DNA from 2 places in the Psychrobacillus sp. NPDC096426 genome. Region 1 is predicted to be linked to the other one. Evidence: a T-box and tRNA genes for the amino acid it is inferred to sense, from the RefSeq annotation. Region 1 holds a T-box; the other holds one or more tRNA genes.

Region 1 (8,831 bases):
TCCATAAACTGTATAAAACCCTGTTTTTATCGAGTTGATATGGAGTAAGCAAGCAATTTCCATTGATTTTCGCTGCAGGCGGCGACCCCTGCCGGATAAGTGAGCAAAATGAGACTTCACAACGTACGCGTAGCGGCGGTGAAGGCTCATCGCTTACCCGGCGGAAAGCGTCCGTCTGTTGCGAAAATCATAGCGGTCACCTTACGACGTAGTTCCCCTATACTACGCCTAATTGTTTATAGGAAATTATACAAACAATATAAATTTCATTACTTCCTAAAGCATAAAAAATGTGGTCCTACATAAAGGACCACATTTACTAATTACATGTAATTTTCTTCTACAACATCCGCACATCGCGTACATAATGTTGCGTGTTTTTCATTCGTTCCAACCGTTTCTGAAATAGTCCAGCAGCGTTCGCATTTTTCTCCATCTGCCTTTTCTACTAACACAGATGCATGCTCCAGTACAAGACTATTTTCAGCAGCAGCTTCTACTAACTCAAACTGAGATACGATAAACAATTGTGCAAAATCAAGTGCATTTGTTTCAAACAATGATTTATATTCATCTTTCACATATAAAGTTACTTTTGCTTCTAATGATTTACCGATTGTTTTTGCATTACGTGCTTCTTCTAATGCTTTTAACACATCATCACGTAATTCCATAATTTTCGTCCATTTAGTAGCTAAGTCTGTGAAATCTGGATATTGTACCGCATCAGGCATATCCGTCAATTGAATACTAGCTTCTGTTTCATGCTCCAAATAAGCCCAAAGCTCATCTGTCGTATGCGGTAAAATTGGTGTCATTACTTTTAATAATGTAAGTAATGTATCATACATCACTGTTTGCATTGCACGACGATCTGCATGATTCTCTCCGTAAATGTATACAACATCCTTTGCAACATCTAAATAGAATGAGCTTAACTCACCTGCAACGAAATTATTTACAGCGTGGTAAACTGCTGCGAAATCGTAGCGATCATATGCCGCGCGAGCTGTTTTTAATACATCCTGCAAACGCATGAACACGTATTTATCCATTTCGCGTAAGTCTTCATATGCGACACGATCTGTTGAAGGGTTGAAGTCTGCAACGTTTCCATGTAAGAAACGGAACGTGTTACGAATTTTACGGTATACTTCTGATACTTGTTTCAACATATCCATCGAAATACGAACGTCGCCCGTATAATCGACAGATGCAACCCATAGACGTAAAATATCTGCACCATATTGGTTCATTACTTTAGATGGAAGAATTACATTACCAACTGATTTACTCATCTTGCGACCTTCTCCGTCCAACACGAAACCGTGAGACAGCAACCCTTTATATGGTGCGTATCCATTAATCGCAACACTTGTAATAAGAGAAGAGTTAAACCAGCCACGATATTGGTCAGATCCTTCTAAGTAAAGGTCGGCTGGATATTTCATTCCACGCTCTACAAGTACACCTTGGTGAGAAGAACCTGAGTCAAACCAAACGTCCATAATATCGTTTTCTTTCGTAAATTGACCATTTGGGCTACCCGGATGTGTAAAGCCTTCCGGTAATAGCTCTTTCGCTTCTTTTTGGAACCAAATATTAGACCCATGCTCACGGAACAATGTAGAGACATTCGCAATTGTTTCTGGTGTGATAATTGGCTCTCCGTTTTCCGCGTAGAAAATTGGAATCGGCACGCCCCATGCACGTTGGCGAGAAATAACCCAGTCCCCGCGATCACGAATCATATTATAAAGACGAGTTTCACCCCATGCAGGCGTAAATGCTGTTTCACGAACCGCTTGTAATAATTCATCGCGGAATGCATCAATAGAAGCAAACCATTGTGGTGTAGCACGATAAATAACTGGTTTTTTCGTACGCCAGTCATGTGGATAAGAATGCGTAAAGAATGTTAGTTTTTCAAGTCTACCTAGTTCTTTTAATTTTTCTGTTACTACTTTGTTTGCATCATCATAAAATAGTCCTTCAAAACCAGGTGCTTCATCTGTATAACAGCCACGGTTATCTACAGGGCTTAAAATATCCAAATCATATTGTTTTCCAATTAGATAGTCATCTTCCCCATGACCTGGTGCTGTATGAACGCAACCTGTACCAGCATCCGCCGTTACATGCTCCCCGACCATCACAAGGGAATCGCGATCATAAATTGGATGCTTCGCCACAATATATTCTAAATCTGCACCTTTTACTTCTTGTAGTAGTTCGTATGTTTCCCACTCTAAAGTTTCAGCTAATGATGCTAGTAAATCTTTCGCTACAATGTATTTATTGTCCGCTACTTGTACTACAGCATAAGTGAATTCAGGATGAACGGAAATACCTAAGTTAGCTGGAATAGTCCAAGGAGTTGTCGTCCAAATGATGAATTTTGCATCCGCTGGCACAACATCTTTTGCATCTTTTACTTCGAAGCTTACATAGATGGATGGTGATTTTTTATCTTGGTATTCAATCTCTGCTTCTGCTAATGCAGATTCGGAAGATGGTGACCAGTAAACTGGTTTTAAACCTTTATAAATATATCCTTTTTCAGCCATTTTACCGAACACTTCAATTTGACGGGCTTCAAACTCAGGTTTTAATGTAATATAAGGATTTTCCCAATCCCCACGAACGCCTAAACGACGGAATTGAGCACGTTGGTTGTCGATTTGCTCATAGGCATATTTTTCACAAAGTTCACGGAACTCCGCAACTGTCATTTCTTTTCTTTTTACCCCTTTATTAGTTAACGCTTGCTCGATTGGTAGTCCGTGCGTATCCCAACCTGGAACGTAAGGTACATGATAACCCGTCATGGAGCGATGACGAGTTATCATATCTTTTAGTACTTTATTTAATGCATGCCCGATATGAATATCTCCGTTTGCATATGGAGGTCCATCATGTAGGATGAATTCTGGACGATCCTTTGTACGCTCTAACTGTAATTTGTTAATGTCCATTTCATTCCATTTATCTTGCATTTTCGGTTCATTTGCTGGTAAATTTCCGCGCATTGGGAAATCCGTTTTCGGCATTAATAATGTGTCTTTGTATTCCATTTAAATTCCTCCTTATATTTGAAAAGCGGAAGCGCGATTGAAGTTGGGCTAGACAACAAAAAAACTCCTCATCCCCAAAAGGGACGAGAAGTTTAGACTCGCGGTACCACCCTACTTGCGATTTTGTAAAAAATCGCCGCTTAGTATGCCATAACGGGGCATAAACCGAAGACACTTACTTTCTTTTTGGGTGTCCTTGCTCCAAAGTGATAATCTAAAATAATTTCATTGCTTGAGCTCTCACCATCCTCAAGTCGCTTATTCGAAAACAATTTTAGACGTCTTTTTCAACGCATAATTATATGATATGAAATCATTATAGAAAATGTAAGTCCATCAGTCAAGAATTGTATTATTCTTCTGTCGCCGAAATTCGGTCAAGGCTCTCTGTATCCACATCATACTCCATTAAATGATTCCAGTCATCTGTATTGATCAAATCGAGTTGTGCTTCTACTAGCATTTTAAAACGATTACGGAAAACCTTTGACTGTTTTTTCAAGTCCTCAATTTCAATTGCAACTCTTCTTGCTTTGGATAGTGCTTCATTAACAATACGATCCGCGTTTTTTTCTGCTTCTTTTACGATTAACTTCGCTTCTTTTTGAGAGTTTCTTCGTACTTCTTCAGCAGCTTCCTGTGCGACAACGATAGACTTATGTAAAGTCTCTTCAATCGATGTGAAATGCCCAACTTTTTCGCTTGAAGATTTTAATTTGGTTTCCAGATCTTTTTTTTCTTTTATTAAGATTTCAAGATCTTTCATTATTTGATCAAGGAATTCATTTACTTCATCTTCATTATATCCTCGAAATCCTTTACTAAACTCCTTGTTATGAATATCAAGTGGTGTTAGTGGCATTTGTTCCATCTCCTTTGACTAGACTATCATTCTTCTCTCTATTATACATTTACGTTAGGGGGAATACATCTAAAATTCGAAGATTGTTGCATATTTTTATTTTTTTTGCTCTAAACGACCGATTTGAAGTCGTATTTTATCTTTTTTTGTTCTTCCTTCGATCATTAATAACTTCACTCGTCCCAATCCACGAATGGAAAGTAAGTCTAATTCCTGCAATTCCAAAGAAGTCTGGTCTTTCTCTGCCCAGTTTACTTTCACTTTGCCTCCGGAAATAAGCGAAGCAGACTTTTGTCGAGATATATTAAAAACAGCAGAAAGTACTGTATCTAAACGTAAAGAACTTACCGTCAATGTTTCCATTAACCACTCTTCCGACTGCTCAAAATAATTTAGCTTGTCCTCTACTAATTCCATTTGAACCTTCACTTTTCCTATAGAAGTAAAGTTCGCTCGGACATAGTCCAATACTTCTGAAGCAACAACAAATTGAATGGCACCTTCCACAACGCGAATATCCCCAAATTTACTCCGGTCCATGCCTAGTGACATCATCGACCCAAGTACATCTTTATGCTTCAACGTAACAAACTTCGTCGGATATTTCACTTCCACAACAGATATCGAGAAATCCTCAGTCGTAGGAACAAAATAAGAAGGATACAATAAAACTCTCTTTCGTTCCGCTTGATCTAGCGCACCATTTTCTTCCGAGTGGATTCCTTCATATTGCCTACGAATTGAATCGACGATAAATTGTTGTCTTGGGTCTAAGAAATCCGTTAGTTTCGGTGCATATCTGTTTTCTACTTCATGCATCATACTCACGACTTGCTCTATAAATGGCTGCTCTTCTTTCCTAAAATGTTGTAACACATGTTCCATATAAAGTTATCTCCTTATGTATAATAAAAACCCCACAAATGTGAGGTTCAAATAAATGCTAGTAAAAGATATGCTACTCCATTCATTGCAAGCTGTAAAGTGAAAATGGCAACAATCGGTGAGATGTCAATCATACCTAGTGGTGGGATGATTTTTCGGAATATTGATAAATACGGTTCGCAAATTCTTCCTAAAAACACTCCGATAGTTGATTGCTGAATACTTGGTACCCATGACATTAAAATATAGACGATCAATGCATACGTATATATTGTCACTGCTTGACTTAACAAGCTTAAAAATAAAATCATATTTGAAATTGCTCCTCTATTAATCTAAGTCGTTATAATAATAATCCGAAATGGCTCCTGCTACTTCTACGGAATCTGGTGCACAAAGGAAAATATCTGTACCAACTCGTTGAATGTCTCCACCTAAAGCGTATACGGTTCCGCTTAAAAAGTCGATGATTCTGATTCCTTGATCTTTATCAATACGTTGTAAATTTACAATCACTGCTTTTTTACTTTTCAAGTGTTCTGAAATATCTTGAGCTTCCGCATAAACACGTGGTTCTATTAACATTACTTTAGAAGACTTTTGCACATTTTGAATGCTTACTAAATTTGGTACAGCCGTTTCTTTAGGTGTCGTATTAAATTTACGCTCTTTCATAGGAGTCTTAACCGGTTGTTGTCGCATTTGACTTTCTACTGGTTGTTGCTGAGGTCTTGGCTGCTGTGCCGCTGAATTTTCTTCCTCTTCGTCTAAGTAGAAGAAATTTTTCATCCAGTTTTTCATGCTCATTTAATTTCCTCCCTCTCTTTACCTACTAATGCTGTTCCAATTCTAATAAATGTAGCACCTTCCTCAATTGCAATTTCATAGTCTCCGGACATTCCCATGGATAGCTCAGTACATGGAGCATGGATTAACTTTTTAGCTGCAATTTTTTCTTGTAGTTCTTTTAACTGACGAAAGACATTACGGATAACGGAATAATCGTCTGTATTAGGAGCCATTGTCATCAAGCCAACGACACGTATACGGGAGTAATTTTCTAACTCACTTATAAAAGTCTCTACTTCTCCGATTGAAAGACCATGTTTTGACTCTTCTTCCGATACATTTACTTGTACAAAACAATCTTTTGTGGAAGTTGCTCTTTTCTCAATTTCATCTGCTAAACTAATACGGTCGAGTGAATGCAAATAATCCACAACATTAATGACTGCCTTTACTTTTCTCGTTTGTAGCGATCCTATGTAATGCCATTTGACATTGTCTGAAATGGCATCTAATTTGTTCTTAAGTCCATCTGGTCTATTTTCTCCTAGATGTATCATGCCAGTGTCGATTACTTCTTTCGTACGATCCACGGAAACTTCTTTTGTCACCGCAATAATCGTAACATCCTCCATTTCTCTTTCGGACCGGCTACAAGCTTCTTGAATATGTTCTTTTATTTGTTGTAAATTTTGCTGTACGTTTGTCATATGAAAACCAACTTTTCATCATTTGTTTTTGTTTATTGTATCAATGAAAGACTGATTTATCAATGATGAAACTTGCCTATTCTATGTTTTTCGAAACAATTATTACATCTTTTCCAATTATAGCTATATTTTGAACAGCTATTTTTTGGGTTTCCCTTTTTTTGTTAAAGAAAGTCGGATAAGCTCCATTTGTTTCAACGATAAAAGAAATAATATGCCCGCTTTCTTTATCAACTTCCGCATCAACTATAAATCCTAATAATTGGCCACTACTCGCTTCAATTACTTCCTTTTGCTGTGCATCAGAAAATTTCATAGTTTACCTCCTTCTTAACACATTGTATGAGCGAAATCGTAAAAAAACGCTTCTTCTATGCAGAAAAAGCGTTTCGTTTATTTTTCGTCTTAATATTTGAACAAATAATTATTTAGGATTCAAATGACTTTGAATCGTTGATAGGGCACTTTTTTCTAAGCGGGAAATTTGTGCCTGTGATAATCCTAAATCCTTTGCGATTTCTGTTTGTGTTGCCCCATAATAAATTCTTTTAGTTAATATTTTCTTTTGTCTAGCATCGAGATTTTGGAAACTTTCTTTTACTGTAAAATATGTTACCCATTGCTCTTCGGATACATCATTATCACATAACTGATCCATCATATAAATGGCGTCTCCTCCATCACTAAAAATAGGTTCTTGGAGTGAAACCGGATCTTGAATAGCATCTAAGGAAAGTAATATATCTTCCACTGAGATATCGAGTATTTTCGATAAATCATCTAGTGTTGGTTCTTGTAAATGCTCATTTATATATTGTTCTTTTGCTTTCATCGCTTTATAGGCAATATCTCTTAACGACCTAGAAACACGTACAGAGTGATGATCGCGTAAATGTCTTTTAATTTCTCCAATAATCATCGGGACAGCATACGTGGAAAAACGAACGTTATGCTTTAAGTCAAAGTTCTCTATGGACTTAATCAGTCCAATACATCCAACCTGGAACAGGTCATCTGCTTGTTCCCCGCGGTATGCAAATCGTTGAACAAGACTTAAAACTAGCCTTAAATTACACATAACTAGTTCTTCTTTAACTGACTCTTCACCTGCTTGTAACCTGATAAACAATTCTTTCATTTCTTCATGCTTAAGTAAAGGAAGCTTAGATGTATCAATGCCGCATAATTCTACTTTTGTTCTCGTCATAGATCTTCCTCCGGACTTTTTAATTGGTTCTTAATCAGTTTGTCCGGTGGAGTAAAGATTATTCCGAGGGAGAGTCATCCAATTTCACCCATCATGCAATTGGTTCATTTAACAGCTCTTTTAAGTCTAAAATTATTTTCTTTTCTAAACGAGATATATATGACTGCGAGATGCCTAAATGATCCGCGACTTCTTTTTGCGTCATTTCTTCTTTTCCATTCAAACCAAAGCGACATTGCATTATATATTTTTCGCGATTTCCAAGTAAATTAATCGCTTCAAACACGTGTTGTCGCTCTAGTTTTTTTTCTACATCTTCAATGATTAGATCTTCACTCGTTCCTAATATATCAGATAAAAGCAATTCATTTCCGTCTGAGTCAGAATTTAATGGTTCATCAAAAGAAACTTCTGATTTCATGCGATTCGTTTTTCTTAGATGCATTAATATTTCGTTTTCAATACATCTTGATGCATATGTAGCAAGCTTAATCCCTTTATCGAGATTAAATGTTTCTACCGCTTTAATAAGTCCAATTGAACCGATACTGATGAGATCTTCAATATTCGTATTTGTTTGATCAAACCTTCTTGCAATATACACAACAAGTCTTAAATTCCGTTCGATTAATATATCTCTTGCACGCTCGTTTCCATCCATAAAAGCTAAAAGCATTTCACGTTCTTCTTCTCTTGTTAGCGGTTTTGGTAATGATTCATTACCACCGATGTAATGTACTCCGCTTCTTTTAAAAGATAATATCCAATAATATATTCGGCGCAAAAATCTCAACAGCATTATCTAACACTCCTTTTCTTTAAATGGAAATAAGAAGAACTATGCAAAATTCCATCTGCTCCATGTGGAAATTTATCTTTCACTCTTGTCATGACAATATATCCTTTAGGTAATGGCAAATCATTTACTATCCATTCTTCATACTTTATCCCAATTACCCAAGTCTTCTCTTTTTGTATCGTAGATATTGGTATTAATCGTAATTTTGTAGCATATTCTTTGGAGAGTTTGTCCAGTCCTTTATCTTTATCAAACTCCCAGTCACTAATCGCATGAAACAATTTTTTTGGTAACACATCCTGTAACACTTCAGCCGCAACGAAATGTACTGGATCATTGGAAAGTGGTTCTTTACATACATTCCCTGAATCAATAAAAAGAGTTAACTCCTTTGTTTCCCCAAACAAGGTTATATGAGAGGCATATAATAACTCTCTTTCTGCATTCGAAATGTTTAGATGTAGCACATGTTTAGTTAAGAAGTATAGTCCGCCGATTGCGATTAGTG
Region 2 (8,831 bases), on a different contig from region 1:
TCCCCCTGTGAGAGTAGGACGTCGCTGGGCTTGCAATAAACATACATATTAATACCCAGGAGGATTAGCTCAGCTGGGAGAGCATCTGCCTTACAAGCAGAGGGTCGGCGGTTCGAGCCCGTCATCCTCCACCATATTCATTCCAAACGCCGGAGTAGCTCAACTGGTAGAGCAACTGACTTGTAATCAGTAGGTTGAGGGTTCAAGTCCTTTCTCCGGCACCATTGTACGAGCCATTAGCTCAGTTGGTAGAGCATCTGACTTTTAATCAGAGGGTCGTAGGTTCGAATCCTACATGGCTCATCACTTTTATGTGAATTATGTATGCGGGTGTGGCGGAACTGGCAGACGCACTAGACTTAGGATCTAGCGCCGCAAGGCGTGGGGGTTCGACTCCCTTCACCCGCACCATTTAATTTTATAATCGAGCGGAAGTAGTTCAGTGGTAGAACACCACCTTGCCAAGGTGGGGGTCGCGAGTTCGAACCTCGTCTTCCGCTCCATAGATTCACTTAAGTGCCGGGGTGGCGGAACTGGCAGACGCACAGGACTTAAAATCCTGCGGTAGGTGACTACCGTACCGGTTCGATTCCGGTCCTCGGCACCACTTTTATGAAAAATTAGCGCCCGTAGCTCAATTGGATAGAGCGTCTGACTACGGATCAGAAGGTTGTGGGTTCGACTCCTGCCGGGCGCGCCATATATAACGGGAAGTAGCTCAGCTTGGTAGAGCACTTGGTTTGGGACCAAGGGGTCGCAGGTTCGAATCCTGTCTTCCCGACCAGCTATAAAAATATTTGGGGCCTTAGCTCAGCTGGGAGAGCGCCTGCCTTGCACGCAGGAGGTCAGCGGTTCGATCCCGCTAGGCTCCACCATAACAATTATAGCAACAATCTTGGCGGTGTAGCTCAGCTGGCTAGAGCACTCGGTTCATACCCGAAAGGTCGTGGGTTCGACTCCCTCTGCCGCTATATTAAGGACCTTTAGCTCAGTTGGTTAGAGCAGACGGCTCATAACCGTCCGGTCGCAGGTTCGAGTCCTGCAAGGTCCACCAACAACATATTCCGGAGGAATACCCAAGTCTGGCTGAAGGGATCGGTCTTGAAAACCGACAGGCGGGTCATACCGCGCGGGGGTTCGAATCCCTCTTCCTCCTCCATTTTAAATTTGTTGTTAGTTGTATGAAATACATACATAAATAAGCACTTATAATGTTTTAAGTATATTATTATCGCGGGGTGGAGCAGTTCGGTAGCTCGTCGGGCTCATAACCCGAAGGTCACAGGTTCAAATCCTGTCCCCGCAACCAAATGGTCCCGTGGTGTAGCGGTTAACATGCCTGCCTGTCACGCAGGAGATCGCCGGTTCGATCCCGGTCGGGACCGCCATTTAATTTTTGTGAATTTATTAGTTTGAGATTTAGGATAAGCAAGCAGGTCGAGGAAGCAATCGAGCGAAAGAAGGAGCGTACTTAAGTACGTGACTGACAGAGCGAGTGCAGCTGACGAAGAGATGCGCAGCTTAGCGTAAATCGAAGATGGCTCAGTAGCTCAGTCGGTAGAGCAAAGGACTGAAAATCCTTGTGTCGGCGGTTCGATTCCGTCCTGAGCCACCATAGTAATGCGGGTGTAGTTTAGTGGTAAAACCTCAGCCTTCCAAGCTGATGATGAGAGTTCGATTCTCTTCACCCGCTCCAATAATGGGCCTATAGCTCAGCTGGTTAGAGCGCACGCCTGATAAGCGTGAGGTCGATGGTTCGAGTCCATTTAGGCCCACCATTATTCCGAAGTAGCTCAGTGGTAGAGCAATCGGCTGTTAACCGATTGGTCGTAGGTTCGAGTCCTACCTTCGGAGCCATCATATGGGGAAGTACTCAAGTGGCTGAAGAGGCGCCCCTGCTAAGGGTGTAGGTCGGGCAACCGGCGCGAGGGTTCAAATCCCTCCTTCTCCGCCATATGTTTGGCCCCTTGGTCAAGCGGTTAAGACACCGCCCTTTCACGGCGGTAACACGGGTTCGAATCCCGTAGGGGTCATTTTAAAAGCATGTATCCTATTAGGATTAGGAAACATGCTTTTTTATTTCTTAAGAATCATAATAGTTTTCAAATGAGTGGCTCTATGTAGTTCTATTAAACTTAATTAGAGTTCGATTCCATTTAGGTCTACCATTATTCCGAAGTAGCTCAGTGGTAGAGCAATCGGCTGTTAACCGATTGGTCGTAGGTTCGAGTCCTACCTTCGGAGCCATCATATGGGGAAGTACTCAAGTGGCTGAAGAGGCGCCCCTGCTAAGGGTGTAGGTCGGGCAACCGGCGCGAGGGTTCAAATCCCTCCTTCTCCGCCATATGTTTGGCCCCTTGGTCAAGCGGTTAAGACACCGCCCTTTCACGGCGGTAACACGGGTTCGAATCCCGTAGGGGTCATATTTAAAAAGCATGTTTCCAATTAGGAGACATGCTTTTTTCATTTAAGAATCGTAATATTTTTTAATTTAAAGTTTCATATTCATTTAAAAAAGCAAGAAGAAAAATTAATCATTTCTCTTCTTGCTTTTTATTTTATAAGAAGTACCCGATTAATAAGCCTATCCCTAATAGGAACACGAAAATAGTATTCGTGAGTGCTGTATCTTTCATAGCTGGAGCAACTTCAAGTGGATTATCTTTTTCTCTGAATAGTTTAATCGCATGCAATGGTTTTTTAATGCTTAATATAACGAGTAATGCCCATGGTGTAATAATTTGTAGTAAGACTAAGCCTACAATCCAAAGGTAGGATATGATAAAATAAGAAGCTAAAATCGTAATAGCGTTTTTTCTACCAACAAGGATTGCCATCGTTTTTCTGCCGCCTTTTGTGTCTTCCTCAAGATCTCGGATATTATTAGAAAGCATAATCGCCGCTACAAGTAGTGCGCTCGGAATAGAAAGTAGGATGGCAAAGTTAGGTACAGAACCAACTTGAATAAAAGTAGCAATTAATACAATGAGCATACCCATTACTACACCACTAAAAAACTCTCCGAATGGGGTATAGGCAATAGGATAAGGTCCGCCGGTATACAGGTATCCTATTAACATACATGCAGCACCAACAACTAGTAACATCCAAGAAGACTTATAGCAAATGTAGATGCCTAGTAATCCAGCGAGCACATATAACAATAATGCCAACTGCATTACGGTTTTCGGTTTAACGCCATTTCTAACAATAGCTCCGCCGATACCTACGGATTCTTCACTATCAAGCCCTCGTGCAAAATCATAGTATTCATTGAACATATTGGTTGCTGCTTGTATAAAAAGACAAGCAACTAACATAGCTAAAAATAGAAGCCAGTTAATATTTGTGTAATAAAGTGCAATCATCGTCCCCAAGAATACCGGAGCAAATGAAGCAGTTAATGTATGTGGTCTTGTTAATTTCCACCAGACACGCCAGCCTTTGTCGGCTTGTAGTTCATGTGACATAAAATTCTCTCTCCTTTTAAACAATCCATTATCAATATTAGCATATATTCGTTGCAAAATGTGTGCCGAAAAGCGTAGAAAGTTGTATGATTAAGGGTAGAGTAAATAAAACAACAAAACATCACGATAAACTTCAAGATATGAATACGGAGGTAATTTTTAATGCCGAAAACCACCGGTCAAAAGCAAACAACATTACGTTTTTATACAGAAACACTAGAAGTATCTAGATTATCAGCTCATGCTTTTTTTGAAGCAGGAGATGAAAAATATAAAGGGCAACGATTTTTTTGGCAAAACAAAGAAAAAACACTGACGCTAGTTGGCCTAGGTCATGCGCATACACTTACGAATAGTTTAGAAGATAATCGATATGCGGATATCGATGCAAAATGGAAAGAACTATGTAATGCATCGTTGAGAGAACAAGTGGATGTTTCGCCAATTCTTTTTGGAGGATTTGCATTCGATCCCAAAAATACAATTGCATCAGAATGGGACAATTTTCCTTCAGCTTTCTTTGTAGTAGCCACATTCCAATTAGTAATTCAACAAGATCGAGCTTTTGTGAGCATTCATTATATTACAAATGAGGAAGAGAGCGCAGATATATTTGAACGATTACGTGTGGAAAGAGATGCGCTTATACACACTGCCCAAGTAAGAGAGCTACAAACTCATTCAAAGCCTGAGTTAGTAAAACGAGAAGATCGATTAAAAGAGCAGTATTTACATGCGGTGGAAGATGTTACAAAGAGGATTCGTGCGGATGAAGTGAATAAAGTGGTAATTGCTCGGTCGCTTAAGTTAAAGTTTGATAAGGATTTTTCTCCAGCAACGGCAATTTACCATGCTGCCATGGAGCAACCGGAAAGTTATTTGTTTGGCTTAGAAAATGGAGAGCAAATGTTTTTTGGAGCAACACCAGAACGGTTAGTGAAAGTAGAAAACAAAAAAGCACAGTCTGCAGGACTTGCAGGTTCTGTTAGACGTGGTAAAAGTTCAGTGGAAGATAAAGCATTAGGGGAAGCATTACTTGCGGATCCTAAAAACTTAGAGGAACATAAATATGTAGTGGAAATGATTAAGAAAGTATTTACGCAGTATTGTAAAGACCTTAAAGTAAGCGCAAGACCCAAGCTTATGAAAATTAGAGATATACAACATTTATATACACCGATTGAGGGGCATTTGAAAAAGGATTCCTCTTTATTTGAATTAGTACAAGCATTACATCCGACACCAGCTCTAGGAGGAGAACCACGTCAAGATGCGATTAATATAATTCGGGAATCCGAACAAATGAATCGTGGTTATTATGCAGCTCCCATTGGTTGGATTAATACAGAAGGGGACGGGGAGTTCGCGGTCGGTATCCGTTCTGCGTTAATTGAAAACGAACATGCTTATTTATATGCAGGCGGAGGAATTGTAGCGGAATCATCTTCAATTGAAGAATTTGAAGAAACCCGTGTCAAATTTAGACCAATGTTACGCACGCTTGGAGGAAACATGAATGACTAACATCGAGTATTTAACATCCTATGTAAATCAATTTGTAGAAACGATTAAGCAAGCAGACGTTAAACATATCGTCATGTGTCCTGGTTCCAGGTCCACCCCACTTGCTTATGGCTTTGCTAAAAGCAAAGGATTTGAATTTTATCGCCAAACGGATGAACGCTCCGCTGGGTACTTCGCTTTAGGTATTGCGAAAGCAACAAAGGAACCGGTTGTGTTGCTGTGTACTTCAGGGACGGCTGCAGCAAATTTCTTCCCGGCAATTGTAGAAGCTTTTTATGCGCGTGTTCCATTGATAGTTGTGACTGCGGATCGACCACATGAATTACGAGAAGTGGGGGCACCGCAAGCAATTGATCAAATACATCTTTTTGGAAAGCATGTAAAATGGTCAGTTGATTTTCCACTTCCAGAAGAAAATACAGCAAGTTTAAAGTTTATGGAGCGCCATATTCATCGTGCGTTATCCACTTCGAAGACGTTACCGATGGGACCGGTACATATTAATGTGCCTTTCCGAGAACCGCTGTTAGTAAATATGGATCAATCATTACCAGTCCCTGAGGTACAAGTGTCTGAAATAGGGAAGCTTGTTCCAAGTCGTAATTTCACCGAGTGGTATGTAGATGTGCTAATGCGTGAAGAAAAAGGACTACTCATTGTGGGGGATTCCATTCATTCAACGGAAGGTTTTTGGGATTTTGCAAGAACGGTTAAGTGGCCAGTGTTAGTTGATCCTCTTTCTAATTTAAGGACTTCAGTACCCGAAGATTGTATGGATTTATGTATAGACCAATACGATGCTATTTTGAAAAATGATGCTTTTAAACAAGTAGCTATGCCAAATGTTTTGATTCGTTTTGGAGCGCAACCTGTTTCGAAGCCACTTACCTTATTTTTGAAAGCATGTAAACCAGATGTGTATATAGTGGTCGATGAAAGCCCCGTCTTCCGAGATTCTATTCATATCGTGACACATCATGTGCAAGTGGAAGCCACTTATTTATGGATCCCATTAGAAGAAAAACAAGTATCTAGTTATTTGAACAATTGGTCGAAAGCAAATGATATTGCAACGAATCATATACAAACGTATATCGAAAACGAAGAAGATGAAGGTGCACTGGCAGGTATATTATTCGAGGCACTCCCTGATGGGGTAGACTTGTTTGCAAGCAGTAGTATGCCGATTCGAGACGTAGATACGTTTTTCAATAAAACAACGAAAGACGTACAAATTTACGCGAACAGAGGAACGAACGGCATTGATGGCGTAGTATCTACCGCATTAGGTGTACAAGCTGCGACCAAGCGACCTGGCTATTTACTTATCGGTGACCTTGCTTTTTTACATGATGTAAACGGCTTAATCGTTAGTAGATTTCATGAAACGAATTGTACGATTGTTATTATGAATAATGATGGTGGCGGTATTTTCTCTTATTTACCGCAATCGACAGAAACAAATTACTTTGAGCATTTATTTGGGACGCCAACTGGATTAGAGTTTTCGCATATTGCGACAATGTATGATGCACAATATGATGCAGTGCATTCAAAAGATGCATTCGAGCAAGTAATCGTACAACCTAAAACGAAAGATATTCGAATTATTGAAGTGTTTACGAATCGACAATTGAATACAGAAACGCATCGAAAGTTATGGGCAGGTATTTCGGAGGAGTTAGATACCATTTGGAAAGTTTAAATGTGAAGGTTCGTTCGATAAACATGCACATTAAGAGATACAATATCGGAGCTGCAAAAAAAGTTGTATGGTTTCATGGTTTTACGGGTTCTAGTAGTACTTGGGAGGAAGTAATTAGCTTTCTTCCTTCTTCGATGGAACTGTTAACTATTGATCTAATAGGGCATGGACAGACGGATAAACCAAGTGATACCGTATGCTATTTTGTAGAAGAACAAATAGAAGACCTACATGTATTGTTCCAACAACTGGAATGGACTCATTTTACACTTGTTGGGTACTCAATGGGGGGACGTTTGGCTTTAGCATATGCCGCTAAATATCCTGTAGACACATTAATATTAGAGAGTAGTTCCCCAGGCCTCGCAGGTGAAGATGAACGCCAGAAAAGAAAGTTGTCTGATGAATTGCTTGCAGAACGGATTATGAAAGAAGGGGTTATTTCTTTCGTTGATTTTTGGGAGGGTATTCCTTTATTCCAAACCCAAAAAAGACTGTTACCTGAAAAGCAGGCAATGATTCGTGATGAAAGAATTGCTCAGTCAGCAATTGGGCTTAGCAATAGCTTGAAAGGATTTAGTACGGGTGTTCAGCCTTCATATTGGGAAAATTTAAGCGAGATGTCTATTCCCGTGTTTTTATTGGTCGGGGAATTGGATTTGAAGTTTTGTACCATTGCAAGAAGGATGGAAAAGGAGTTGCCGAACGCAAAATTAGAAGTAGTAAAAGATGCCGGGCATGCAATTCATGTGGAAAAACCGAAAATCTTTGCTACAATAATAAAGAAAGTTATTTTAGAGGAGGAATAAAGATGACTCGTGAATGGACAACGCTACATACATATGAAGACATTAAATATGAATTTTATAATGGCATTGCGAAAGTAACGATTAACCGTCCGGAAGTGCGAAATGCATTTCGCCCGAAAACGGTAATGGAAATGATTGATGCATTTTCACGCGCACGTGATGATAAAAACGTTGGGGTTATTATCTTAACTGGAGAAGGCGAGCATGCTTTCTGTTCAGGTGGAGACCAAAAAGTACGGGGCCATGGTGGATATGTTGGAGAAGACGAAATTCCTCGTTTAAATGTACTTGATCTACAACGTTTAATCCGCGTTATTCCAAAACCAGTTGTTGCAATGGTAGCTGGTTATGCAATTGGCGGAGGTCATGTGTTACATGTAGTATGTGACTTAACAATTGCTGCTGATAATGCACGTTTTGGACAAACTGGTCCTAAAGTCGGGTCGTTTGATGCTGGCTACGGTTCAGGCTATCTTGCACGTATTGTTGGACATAAAAAGGCACGTGAGATTTGGTACCTTTGCCGTCAATACGATGCACAGCAAGCACTTGATATGGGGCTAGTGAATACAGTTGTTCCTTATGCGCAACTGGAAGATGAAACAGTACAATGGTGTGAAGAAATGCTAGAAATGAGTCCAACTGCACTTCGCTTCTTAAAAGCGGCAATGAATGCAGATACAGACGGTTTAGCAGGTCTTCAACAATTGGCAGGAGACGCAACACTTCTTTACTACACAACAGATGAAGCAAAAGAAGGACGCGATGCATTTAAAGAAAAACGTAAACCTGATTTTGGCCAATTTCCACGTTTTCCGTGATTGCCTAAAGTGTCTGAGCTGCCCTATTTGTATAGGGCAGCTTCTTTTTGAAAGGAGAATAATATGTATCCGAATTTATTGATAAAACGGGCTAGTCTAACCCCTGATCGAGTTGCTATACGATTTAACGAACAGGAATGGACATTTGCCAAATTGTCAGAAAAAGCAATGGGATTTGCCGAGAAGCTTCATACCAAAGGAATTGAAAAGGGAATGCGAATTGCTATTTTGTCCTCTTCCAATCCAACGTTAGTAGTTGTTTTACATGGATGTATGCAGCTAGGTTGTGAACTTGTCATGTTAAATGAACGATTGTCAGAAGAAGAGTTGAGCTATCAATTAGCTGATAGTGCACCAGATTATTTATTAGTAGATGATCACACGAAAAGAAGTTTATCTTTTACTAAAAAATTTTCATTTGGAGAAATTGAAAATGCTGAACGTTCTTTTTTTGAAGTAGAGAAAGAGTGGTCGAAAGAGCGTACAGTCACAATCATGTATA

The links. A T-box is a leader RNA that pairs with one kind of tRNA and senses whether it is charged. The one in region 1 lies ahead of ileS (isoleucine--tRNA ligase), so its partner is inferred to be a tRNA-Ile.
Region 2: it has a tRNA-Ile gene. The T-box ahead of ileS (isoleucine--tRNA ligase) is inferred to sense a tRNA for this amino acid. The anticodon was not compared.

Annotation. Positions count from the first base shown of each region.
Region 1 is NZ_JBIWEX010000021.1:10-8,840, forward strand. It holds gene ileS (isoleucine--tRNA ligase) at 324-3,074, opposite strand; T-box leader at 3,151-3,374, opposite strand; gene ACIQYS_RS16425 (DivIVA domain-containing protein) at 3,427-3,936, opposite strand; gene ACIQYS_RS16430 (YlmH family RNA-binding protein) at 4,033-4,821, opposite strand; gene ACIQYS_RS16435 (YggT family protein) at 4,869-5,132, opposite strand; gene ACIQYS_RS16440 (cell division protein SepF) at 5,152-5,628, opposite strand; gene ACIQYS_RS16445 (YggS family pyridoxal phosphate-dependent enzyme) at 5,625-6,317, opposite strand; gene ACIQYS_RS16450 (PRC-barrel domain-containing protein) at 6,394-6,633, opposite strand; gene sigG (RNA polymerase sporulation sigma factor SigG) at 6,742-7,524, opposite strand; gene sigE (RNA polymerase sporulation sigma factor SigE) at 7,616-8,323, opposite strand; gene ACIQYS_RS16465 (sigma-E processing peptidase SpoIIGA) at 8,323-8,831, opposite strand, start outside.
Region 2 is NZ_JBIWEX010000020.1:77,643-86,473, reverse strand. It holds partial or broken rRNA gene rrf (5S ribosomal RNA) at 1-30, shown strand, start outside; tRNA gene ACIQYS_RS16410 (tRNA-Val) at 59-134, shown strand; tRNA gene ACIQYS_RS16405 (tRNA-Thr) at 149-224, shown strand; tRNA gene ACIQYS_RS16400 (tRNA-Lys) at 231-303, shown strand; tRNA gene ACIQYS_RS16395 (tRNA-Leu) at 327-411, shown strand; tRNA gene ACIQYS_RS16390 (tRNA-Gly) at 429-503, shown strand; tRNA gene ACIQYS_RS16385 (tRNA-Leu) at 519-607, shown strand; tRNA gene ACIQYS_RS16380 (tRNA-Arg) at 624-700, shown strand; tRNA gene ACIQYS_RS16375 (tRNA-Pro) at 708-784, shown strand; tRNA gene ACIQYS_RS16370 (tRNA-Ala) at 800-875, shown strand; tRNA gene ACIQYS_RS16365 (tRNA-Met) at 898-971, shown strand; tRNA gene ACIQYS_RS16360 (tRNA-Ile) at 978-1,054, shown strand; tRNA gene ACIQYS_RS16355 (tRNA-Ser) at 1,067-1,159, shown strand; tRNA gene ACIQYS_RS16350 (tRNA-Met) at 1,233-1,309, shown strand; tRNA gene ACIQYS_RS16345 (tRNA-Asp) at 1,313-1,388, shown strand; tRNA gene ACIQYS_RS16340 (tRNA-Phe) at 1,540-1,615, shown strand; tRNA gene ACIQYS_RS16335 (tRNA-Gly) at 1,623-1,696, shown strand; tRNA gene ACIQYS_RS16330 (tRNA-Ile) at 1,702-1,778, shown strand; tRNA gene ACIQYS_RS16325 (tRNA-Asn) at 1,783-1,857, shown strand; tRNA gene ACIQYS_RS16320 (tRNA-Ser) at 1,864-1,954, shown strand; tRNA gene ACIQYS_RS16315 (tRNA-Glu) at 1,962-2,033, shown strand; tRNA gene ACIQYS_RS16310 (tRNA-Asn) at 2,173-2,247, shown strand; tRNA gene ACIQYS_RS16305 (tRNA-Ser) at 2,254-2,344, shown strand; tRNA gene ACIQYS_RS16300 (tRNA-Glu) at 2,352-2,423, shown strand; gene ACIQYS_RS16295 (1,4-dihydroxy-2-naphthoate polyprenyltransferase) at 2,559-3,470, opposite strand; gene ACIQYS_RS16290 (isochorismate synthase) at 3,633-4,994, shown strand; gene menD (2-succinyl-5-enolpyruvyl-6-hydroxy-3-cyclohexene-1-carboxylic-acid synthase) at 4,987-6,699, shown strand; gene menH (2-succinyl-6-hydroxy-2,4-cyclohexadiene-1-carboxylate synthase) at 6,687-7,508, shown strand; gene menB (1,4-dihydroxy-2-naphthoyl-CoA synthase) at 7,511-8,329, shown strand; gene ACIQYS_RS16270 (o-succinylbenzoate--CoA ligase) at 8,393-8,831, shown strand, end outside.